3 regions of the Arthrobacter sp. U41 genome follow, and region 3 is predicted to be linked to each of the others. Evidence: riboswitches for the same ligand, from Rfam matches in the RefSeq annotation. Region 3 holds a riboswitch; each other region holds the start of a gene.
The links. Region 3 has a riboswitch for cyclic di-AMP ahead of ASPU41_RS09470 (M23 family metallopeptidase). Riboswitches for the same ligand answer to the same signal wherever they lie in the genome.
Positions count from the first base shown of each region.

Region 1 (3,266 bases), 1.6 Mb from region 3:
GTACCCGCATACGCCGCCAACCGGCTCCTGCTCATTGTCATGACCCGGCAACGGGCGACAATCTGGCGTGGTGGCGAATTTGATGGCAGCGTTTCTGGTCCGCGGGCTCACGGTCCTGACTGTTTCGCCGTCGCCGTCTCCGGCCCCGGGCGATGGGGGGCTGCGTACTGGCCTGACCGCTGACCAGATTACGCCCGGACTTCTTGGCTTCGTGATGACGGCCTTCATGGTTATCGCCGTCATTCTGCTGATGGTGTCCATGACGCGGCGAATCCGGCGTGTCCGCTACCGCGGGCAGCTCAGTGACGCCGCAGAAGCAGGCGGCACCGCAGAGGTAGCGCCGGCTTCACCCGCTGTGAACGCTGAGCGCCCAGGCCCAGGCCCCGAGTAGACGCGGCTGCGGCACCGTGCCTGAAGGGGCTGCGCCGGACGCACAGAGCGTACCCGTTGCCTTACCCGGTCCCTGGCCAGCCTTAATGACCTCAGGAGCCATGCCGGGACCGTTGCCGGGCATCACGTAACCTTATCCGGACTGAAGATGAACTTCCGCCCGGATCTGTCGTGGGCGCATTGTTCAGGCCCGCGGTGTCCGTTGCCTGCCATGCTTTTGGACTCCGGCGCGGATCGCTGGTGATCAGGCCAGGACTGCCAGAAGGTCTGTGCAGGAGGCTTGGCACCTGCGGCAGGCCTCTGCGCAGATCCTGCAGTGTTCGTGCATACCGGCGTGCTTCTCGCATTCCTCGGCGCAGGCGGCGCATGCAGCCCGGCAGGCCTCAAGAACGGTGCGGATGATGTCGGCGTTGGTTCCGGTCCGGCGGGACAGAATGCTGCCGGTCGCGGCACAGATGTCAGCGCAGTCCAGATCCGTGCGGATGCACGTGGTCAGATCGGCGACCATGCTCTCGCCCAGGCAGGCGTCGGCGCAGGCCGTACAGGCCTGGGCACATTGAAAGCATGCGGCGATGCATTCGGCGAGCTTGTCCTTGTCGATTCCACCAAGCTCCCCTGGGTAGGCGTCAAGCATCGCAACGATGTGATGGCTCATGGTGTTGCTCCTGTCGCTGGTGGTGAGGCGGGCAGCGGGCTGGCGCCGGCTGCCCGCCTCCACAGTAACCCTGCCGCCCTTGCACACCAACGGCCCGCCAGCGCGGGCAGTTTCACCAGGGCCTTCCGATGCCGATGCGCTTCTGGGCCCCGGGCATCCGGGGCAACCGATTCCTGGCTAGCCTCCGGCTACGGCGCCGGTGATGAGGGATTTGAGGATGCTTTGATCGGCCAGGCCCAGGATCCTGGCGGCGACCCGTCCCTGTTTGTCGAGTACGAGGGTGGACGGGACCGCCTGCGGTGGTACGTACTGGGTCATGGCCAGCAGGATGCCGCCGTTTTTGTCCTGCATGCTGGGGTAGGTGATTCCGAAGGTCCGTTCGAAGGCGACAGCGGCTTCCTCGTCGCGGACGTTCAAGCCGTAGAACAGGACGTTCTGTGGTTTGAACTCGTTCCAGAGTGCTTCCAGCCGGGGCGCTTCGAGCCGGCACGGGGCGCCTGCGGCGTACCAGAAGTTCAGGACGATCACCTTTCCGGCCCAGTCGCCGGAGTTAACGACCGTCCCGTCGTACTGTTCCCCCGTTACTGCCACCGGCGGCTTCCGCTCGGCGGCGGCATATTCGGTGACGGAGCCGTCCCCGGCGATGTAGTTCTTGTTGTCGCCGGCTTTGGCCTGCTGGGCGAGGGGATCGCCGGAGGCGCATCCTGCAAGAACCGGGGCGGCCAGGACGCCCAGAAGAGCTGAGGACAGCAGACGGCGCCGGGAGAAACCCGGCATTGTCTCCGGAGCCAGGGGAGCGGCGTCCGACGGTGTCGGGAGGCTAGGTTTATGCATGGCTATCCTTTGATAACGGAATTGTAACTTCGAGGCCAGGCTGGATAGAGTTGACGCAATACATACCCCGCACGGGTATGCGTGAGGCCGCTTCGCCAAACCCCGCCGGCGGTCCATGAACTTTCAGTCTTTTGGCGGGGGCGGAGGACCCTCAAACGGCGCCATAGCGCGCCTTGGGGTGAAGCCGGCCCTGTGAGTCCACGCCTGTGGGACGGCTTGCGGGGCGGGCCGGAGATTCCACTCGTCCGAATCCGACAGCTAACTTCGCCGGCGCTGAGAGGACACGCGTTTTGCCTTCCCACCGTATACACGGCCGCCGCCGTGCCGTTCCCACGTCTTCGCCTGCCCAGGGGCGGCGCCGGGCCGCCGTCCTTACGCCCGCCGTCCGGGGAAGCCGCGGGCAGCGGCTGGGCGCGGCCGCGACGGTCACGGGGTTGATTGCCATGACGGTGCTCTCCGCGGCGCAGGCAGATCCGGACCGCTTGGACGCCGACCGGGAACGCCCCGCCGCCTCGGCAACGGCAGTTGAACAGCCGGCGGTCACGGCCGACGCAGGCGCCGGCCTGGCCTTTGACCGGCCCGCCGTCCGCTCCTCACCTGCACCGAGGGCATCACCGGCACCGAACGTCCAGTCGGCCCGGACTCCGGCAACGACCGGGCCGGGCGCTGGCCAGGCTGCGGCGTCCGTTCCTGGCGTGGGGTTGCGGGCGCCGTTGTCCTCCGTGAATGTCAGTTCCCCCTTCGGTCTCAGGGTGAACCCGCTGACCGGGGCATCCGGGGAGTGGCATACCGGGATCGACTTGACCGGGGCCTGCTCCACCGCCGTCTTCGCCGCCGGAGCCGGGACGGTGCTCGAGGCGGGTTGGAGCCAGTACGGCGGCGGAAACAGGATCGTGTTGGACCACGGCAACGGCTTGAAATCCACGTATAACCACCTGGCGAGCATCGGTGTCTCGGTCGGGCAGGTCGTCGCTGGGGGCGCGTTGATCGCCGGTGTGGGGACGACGGGAAACTCCACCGGCTGCCATCTCCATTTCGAGGTTATGGTCAACGGCCGGACGGTCAATCCTGCCGCATTCATCTGAGAGGGCTTTCCGCGGCTCCCGGACAAACGGGGCGGGGGATGGTTTTACGCATCGCTGTTGCCGGGGCGTGTGTGTGCGCCGTTCAGGTGTTCACGGTTCAGTGCTTCCAGCTGATCGTCGGTGAGGCTGTCGAAGGAGATAGCTTCGCTCCGGTCGCTGCGGGCGAACCGGACGAACATCAGGATGATCAGGGGAACGTCGACGATTTCGGCCAGGAACCACAGCAGGTCCCCGGCGAGCTGCTGGTCCCGCAACGCCTCGGGCAGCCAGCCAGGGTGCCCGGCCAGGGCCTGGGTTGCCCC
Region 1 is NZ_CP015732.1:3,631,241-3,634,506, reverse strand. Features, by position in the region: gene ASPU41_RS16550 (four-helix bundle copper-binding protein) at 635-1,045, opposite strand; gene ASPU41_RS16545 (TlpA family protein disulfide reductase) at 1,223-1,879, opposite strand; cyclic di-AMP (ydaO/yuaA leader) riboswitch at 1,973-2,161, shown strand; gene ASPU41_RS16540 (M23 family metallopeptidase) at 2,170-2,964, shown strand; gene ASPU41_RS23770 (cytochrome c oxidase assembly protein) at 3,009-3,266, opposite strand, start outside.
Region 1: another riboswitch for cyclic di-AMP. It lies ahead of ASPU41_RS16540 (M23 family metallopeptidase); the one in region 3 lies ahead of ASPU41_RS09470 (M23 family metallopeptidase).

Region 2 (3,266 bases), 1.6 Mb from region 3:
CCAAGATCAACGCATGAGAGTCCCTGGACGGACGTCGTGCCCCCTGATGGTGAACTGTCTATAGCCGGCGCGGCGCCGGGGGCACGGGATGTGTGTTCCGTGGCCGGAGACTGCATCACCTGCGGCATCTCCGCGCCCGGAACGGCGGCCGATGCCGGCATGATGTGGGAGCCGGTCATGATGTGCATGCCGAAGATCCCGGCAATGATGGCCAGCAGACCAGCCAGCAGGCCCGCGCGGCGGAGGAACGACGTAACGCGGCGGGATAAAGCGTCGGTCATGAGGTTCTCCTTCCGTGCGGGTTGACTTCGTTCAAGGGTACCGGGCCGGGCGGGCCGCGGCGTCTGATGGGTTCAACAAACCGGTAAAGGGCTGAGTTTCATCCGGTGCAGCCGCGGGGCATTCGGTACCCCGCCGATTGTGGGACTGACATCATTACGGCACCGACGAGTGGGAGCACGCGACGTTGGCGAAGACCACCCCGGCGGGGGTCGGAGATGGTGTTGTAGCAGGCGTGGATGAGGTAGCCCAAGTTCTGTGGGTTACCTGGCTCCTCGTCAATTGTCGCTCCCCGCAGGCAAACCCTCCTTGAGCACCCGCATTAATGGTTGCCCGTCTCGGCGGCCGCTGAATTAGCTGGTGCTGGCGAGGCTGTATCCGGCGCGGATTACCGCATCCCGGACCGCGGTGAGGGCAACTGTTCCGGCGACGGTCAGACGGGATACTCCGCCGGCGACGAGCTCGACGGTCGCCGACTCCACTCCGTCCACGGCCCTGACCGCGTTTTCAACCGTTTGAACGCAGTGCCCGCAAGTAAGTCCTTCGATCAGGTAGTCCAAGCCCTCGACCGGGGCCAGCGTCTGTGCGCGGGCATCGGGGCCGCAACAGCTGCGGCCAGAGGAATCCGCGGCGGAAAGGGAAAATTCGGTCCGAATATCTGATGTGCACATGTCAGGTCGTTCCTTTGCAGAAAGGCGTGATGGGGATGCTGGGGATGAACGGCTGTAGCGGCCGGCGGGTCCGCGGGCCTGGACAAACCACTTCACTGACAACAAACCAAATATACCCCCAAGGGGTATTTCTTGCAAAGGAAGCGGGCACCGCCACAAGGCAGCGCCACTGGACATGTGCTGGATCCCCGCCGATCCGCGCCGGCCGCAGCAGGATTCCGCGCTCATTTCGACCGTCCCCGGAACCGGCACGGCATCCGGAGCGGGAAGGGGCGGCCGCCGGCCCGCTGTTGTTACCTGAATGTGACATGCCATCAGTTTTACCGTACGGTCGAATCCGTGCCGGATTTCTCCGAAACGGCACTCCCGAGCCGATTGCCTAACTCTGCCGCTGCCCGGGATCCTTTCGCAAAATCGTCCGGCAGAGACGGGGAAACCACATTTTGGCTCGCCTTCGGGCAGGCCTTGGGGTGAAGCCGCGCCCTGCAGTTATGCAGACCGCAGCCGGGTGTCTCCCATCCGAATCCGACAGCTCACCCCGCAGGCATTGGGAGAGGCTCCTTTCATGTCCGCACGCAAAAATCCGGGCCGCCACCGCGCGGTTACCATCCAGACCAGCACCCTCGCGACGATTTCCAAGACCATCGTCGACAACGCCGGCGGGGCGGGACGCCAAGCCGCTGTCATCGCCGCCGCGTCGGGACTCGTTCTGACCAGCGGGATCGCCGCCCAGGCCGCAGAGGCCCCGGCACAGCGGGACTCGGCCCCCGCCTCGACTCTTGAGGTGTCCAGCCAGGCCCCGGCACAGCTCAGCGCTGACTCCAGCGTCCGGATTTCCTTTGAACGCCCCGCCGTCACCACCACCGCGGCGCCGGTCATTGAGGCGCCGAAGCCTGCTGTCCAGGCGCCGAAGCCTGCCCCGGTGGCGGCCCGGGCCGGAGGGGGCGTCCAGACGCAGCCCCGCATCACCGTCCAGCCGCAGGCCGCCACGGCCCCTGCTGCCGCTCCGGCGGCGGGCGGCGTCAACGCCGCAATGGTTTCCGCCGCCTACGCGCAGCTTGGCACGATCCAGGACTGCACGGCCCTGGTGGAAAAGGCCTTGGGGTCTGCAGGTATCCCTGTCGGGGATCTGGCCCCGTTGCAGTTCAAGAGCTACGGAAAGGTCGTCGGTGATGCGCAGCCCGGTGACATGGTCATCCAGCCGGGCCACATCGGCATCTACGTCGGCAACGGCCAGGTCCTCAGCTCCGGCATGAACGGCAAGAACCAGACCGTCGTGCATCCGCTGTCGTGGCTGACCGCCACCGGCCCCGTCACGTTCGTCCGCGCCGGCGCCTAGAAACATGCCACAAGGGCCGGTGAGTTGCTGCCTTGGGGGCAGCAGATCACCGGCCCTTGCGCGTTTGCGGCCCGGGAATACCTGCAGCCGGCTCCGGACGGCATGAGATCCCCTGGAGCCCGGAACAGAGCCTTGCAGTTTGATCGACGGAACTTCCGGTCCTGAGACTTCTCCTCGTTCGCCGGGCTAGCGGACGGCCACCGGCCGGGCGGCCGGCTCGTGCGCTGCCGGATCCTGGATCGTCGTCCCGGCGAAGCGGCGCAGGCGCAGTGAGTTGCTGACAACCAGCACGGAGCTGGCGGCCATCGCGGCGCCGGCGATCATCGGGTTCAGCAGCCCCAACGCGGCGACCGGGATCCCGACGGCGTTGTAGAAGAAAGCCCAGAACAGGTTGGTCTTGATGGTGGCCAGGGTCCGGCGGGACAGCTCGATGGCCTGGGCCACCTGGCCGAGGTCGTTCCCCATCACCGTCAGGTCGGCCGCGGCGATCGCAACATCCGTCCCGCTGCCCATGGCAATGCCCAGGTCAGCCTGCGCCAGGGCTGCGGCGTCGTTGACGCCGTCGCCTGCCATCGCCACGATGGCCCCGGAAGCCTGCAGCTTCCGGACCGCGTCCACTTTGCCTTCCGGCAGAACCCCCGCAAGGACATCCTGGGCCGGGATGCCCACGTCGGCGGCAACGATCGCCGCGACGGCGGCGTTGTCTCCCGTCAGCAGGATGGGCCTGAGCCCCAGCGCTTTGAGTCGGGTGATCGCGGCGGCGGAGCCGTCTTTGACCGTGTCGGTGAGGCTGATGATTCCCGCGGGCCGGCCATCGACCGCGACCCAGATGACAGTGGCGCCGGTTCCTTCCTGTGTTTGCAGGGCCGCGTGATGGTCGGCTGCGAGGATGATGCCGTTGTCCTGAAGCCACCCGGCCCGCCCGACGACCACCCTGCGTCCGTCCACCGTTCCGCGGACGCCTCCGCCGGGTGCGC
Region 2 is NZ_CP015732.1:3,621,265-3,624,530, reverse strand. Features, by position in the region: gene ASPU41_RS16495 (hypothetical protein) at 1-281, opposite strand, end outside; gene ASPU41_RS23090 (heavy-metal-associated domain-containing protein) at 633-950, opposite strand; cyclic di-AMP (ydaO/yuaA leader) riboswitch at 1,333-1,511, shown strand; gene ASPU41_RS16485 (NlpC/P60 family protein) at 1,516-2,289, shown strand; gene ASPU41_RS16480 (heavy metal translocating P-type ATPase) at 2,476-3,266, opposite strand, start outside.
Region 2: another riboswitch for cyclic di-AMP. It lies ahead of ASPU41_RS16485 (NlpC/P60 family protein); the one in region 3 lies ahead of ASPU41_RS09470 (M23 family metallopeptidase).

Region 3 (3,266 bases):
GCGCTGCCGGGGAGAACAAGCCAAGCCACAGGCCGCCGTCGGAAGCGAAGTTCTTCTGCGGGGCGAAGTAATAGACGTCCGCCTCAGCGACGTCAACGTCAAGCCCGCCGGCAGCGGAGGTGGCGTCCACCAGGACGAGGGAGCCCGCATCGGCGCCGGCCACGCGCTGGACCGGAGCGGCCACGCCTGTGGACGTCTCGTTCTGCGGCCAGGCGTAAACATCGACGCCGGCCTCGGCCCGGGCTGACGGGCGCGTGCCCGGCTCGGACTTGATGATGGAGGAGTCCGCCAGGAACGGTGCCTTGTTGGTGGCGGAGGCGAACTTCGAACCAAACTCGCCGAAGGACAGGTGCTGCGCCTTGTTTTCCACCAGGCCGAAGCTGGCGATGTCCCAGAACGCGGTCGAACCGCCGACGCCCAGGATGACCTCGTAGCCCTCGGGGGCGCGGAAGAACTGGCTGAGCCCGTTCCGGACCGATCCCACGAGGTTCTTCACCGGCGCCTGGCGGTGGGACGTTCCGAGCAGCTTCGATGCTGCGGCGAGGGCCTCCAGCTGTTCAGGACGGACCTTGGAAGGTCCGGCGCCGAACCGGCCGTCCTTGGGAAGGAGGTTTGCGGGAATCGTGATGCTGGTGTCGCTCACAGTGGCTCCAATTTTCGGCAGGTACAAAGTGTGGCTTGGGAGGTGGTCCGGCAGGGTCGCTGCGGCGGAGCCTGTCGTTTCATTCTGCCTGACTGCCCGGCGGGGGAGGCAAAAGAGCCCGTCACAGTCCGGTCATTGAGATTATCCGGAGTAATTCAAAATAGGCTAAGCTGGCCTGCGAACGTACGGCGGTCCCCGCCAGGGCGCCAGCAGCACGCGGTACGGTCGGAATCACGCAAGGACGGCGCCCGAGGAGCTGAGCTGAATGACGGATCTGATCGATACAACCGAGATGTATCTTCGGACCATTCTGGAACTTGAAGAAGAAAACATCGTCGCCCTCCGCGCCCGCATCGCCGAGCGGCTGCGCCACTCCGGCCCCACTGTTTCCCAGACAATTGGCCGCATGGAGCGCGACGGTCTGGTGGTTGTTTCCGGCGACCGGCACCTTGAACTGACAGAAACCGGCCGGAAACGTGCCATCGAAGTCATGCGCAAGCACCGCCTGGCCGAACGGCTGCTGGCCGACGTCATCGGGCTCGACTGGGCGTACGTCCACGAGGAAGCCTGCCGCTGGGAACATGTCATGAGCGAGCGGGTGGAGCGGCGGATTTTCGAACTGCTCAACCATCCCACCGTCTCGCCCTACGGCAACCCGATTCCCGGCCTCGCCGAACTGGGCGGCCTGCCCTCCCAGCCCTACGCGGACGGCGTCGTGAACCTGCTCGAGGCCATGGCCGGGTACGGGCCGGACTCCAGGGTCACGGTCAGCCGGCTCGCCGAGCCCATCCAGGTGGAGCCGGAACTGCTCGTCCAGCTCGACGAGGGCGGCATCCGTCCCGGCGCACTGGTGTCGCTGGAGCGCGTGGGGGAGTACATCTCGGTGCGGGTCCCCGATATCGAAGGCGCATTGGAGCTCCCGCCCGAGGTTGCTGCCCACGTCTTCGTTACCGTCGACTAACCGGCGCTGACTGTCCACTCATGGGATGACCCATGAGTTGTGCACAGGTTGGATAACGGATTTATCTCTGGGCGGCTTAATCGCCTATAGTTGATCACTAACACCGATACCAAAGCGTTACCTGATCCGAGCCGAGCTCTGCCAGCGGATCAGTCGCAGAATCACCTTTCTGGCAGGGGCGGGGGAACCACTTCCGGCTGTTCAACAGCCTTGGGGTGAAGTCCGTCAGCGGCAAGCACACTCCACCGAGGGACTTTTTGGCTGCCTCTGTGCCTGGATGCTTGCTTACGGCGGACCGGGTCTTTGATCTCTCTGACCCGAATCCGACAGCTAACTTCGCAGGCTCTCCAGAGAGGAACGTTTTTGACCACCCAGACCGCCAGGGGCCGCCGTCGTGCGACCGGCCCTGCTCCGGAGCCCCGTCCGGCCGCCGCCGTCCTGGCAGACCGCCCACGCGACGTGCACCGCGACGAACGCCGAGGCCGCCGCAGCCCGTTCCGCCAGGTAACAGAATTTGCTGCCGCCAGCGGCGTTGGGCAAAAGGCCGGCATTGCCCTGGCCGCCACGGGACTGGTCCTCACCGTCACCGTCCCCGCTACGGGCCCTGTTTTGGCTACCGATGCCGGCTCCGCCTCGGGTTCCATCTCGGCCGCGGTCCAGCCGGACGTCACCGCCGCCGAAGCCAAGATCGACTTCAACCGCACCGCCGTCACCACCCAGGGTGACCCGGACGGAAAGCTCAAGCAGTTGCTGAGCGCCCAGTCCGTCGGCTCGATCACCCGGGCAGCCTCCGCGGGCAGCCTCGGAGCACCCCTTGCCCAGTTGAAAACCGCGTCACCCTTCGGATACCGGGTCAGCCCCATCACCGGAGGCTCCGGGGAGTTCCACCGCGGTCAGGACTACGCCGCCCAGTGCGGCACAGGCATCCTGGCTGCCGCCAGCGGCACCGTTACCTTCACCGGATGGCATCCCTACGGCGGAGGGAACCGGGTCGTGATCGACCACGGCAACGGCCTGGAGACCACGTACAACCACCTGTCCTCAGCCAGCGTCAAGGTGGGCCAGCAGGTCTCCCGGGGCGACGTTGTGGCGCTGAGCGGCACCACGGGCGCCTCCACGGGCTGCCACCTCCATTTTGAGGTCATGGTCAACGGCGAAGTCGTTGACCCGACCGGCTGGCTGTAACAAAGCTGATGGGACGCTCTCGCATTCTCGTGACACTCCGTGATCTGAATGTGACATTGACTCTTAACTGCTGTACCGTTTGACCTACGCCAACTTTTCCGAAGTTGGCGCTCTTGAGTGGATTGCCTAACTCTGCCACCGCTCAAGGTCCTTTCGCATTACATCGTCTGGCAGGGGCGGGGGAACCAATTTTGGTCTTCGCAAGAAGGCCTTGGGGTTAAGTCGCAAAGCTTCCCAGGAAGCAGCGCGGCCGGGTGACTCCCATCCGAATCCGACAGCTCACCTCGTAGGCATTGGGAGAGGCTACTTTCGTGTCTTCACGCCACAATGCTGCGCATCACCGCGCTTGCGCGGCTCTTACGAGCCCGCTGAAATCCAACGTCCGTGTCGCCCTTCGTGGTGCCCGGAACGGATTTCGCGCGGCCGACTCAATCTCTGCCGAGTCCGGCCCGCAGGCCAAGCACCTGCACGCAGTTC
Region 3 is NZ_CP015732.1:2,044,171-2,047,436, forward strand. Features, by position in the region: gene serC (phosphoserine transaminase) at 1-643, opposite strand, end outside; gene ASPU41_RS09465 (metal-dependent transcriptional regulator) at 909-1,604, shown strand; cyclic di-AMP (ydaO/yuaA leader) riboswitch at 1,749-1,964, shown strand; gene ASPU41_RS09470 (M23 family metallopeptidase) at 1,968-2,789, shown strand; cyclic di-AMP (ydaO/yuaA leader) riboswitch at 2,919-3,096, shown strand.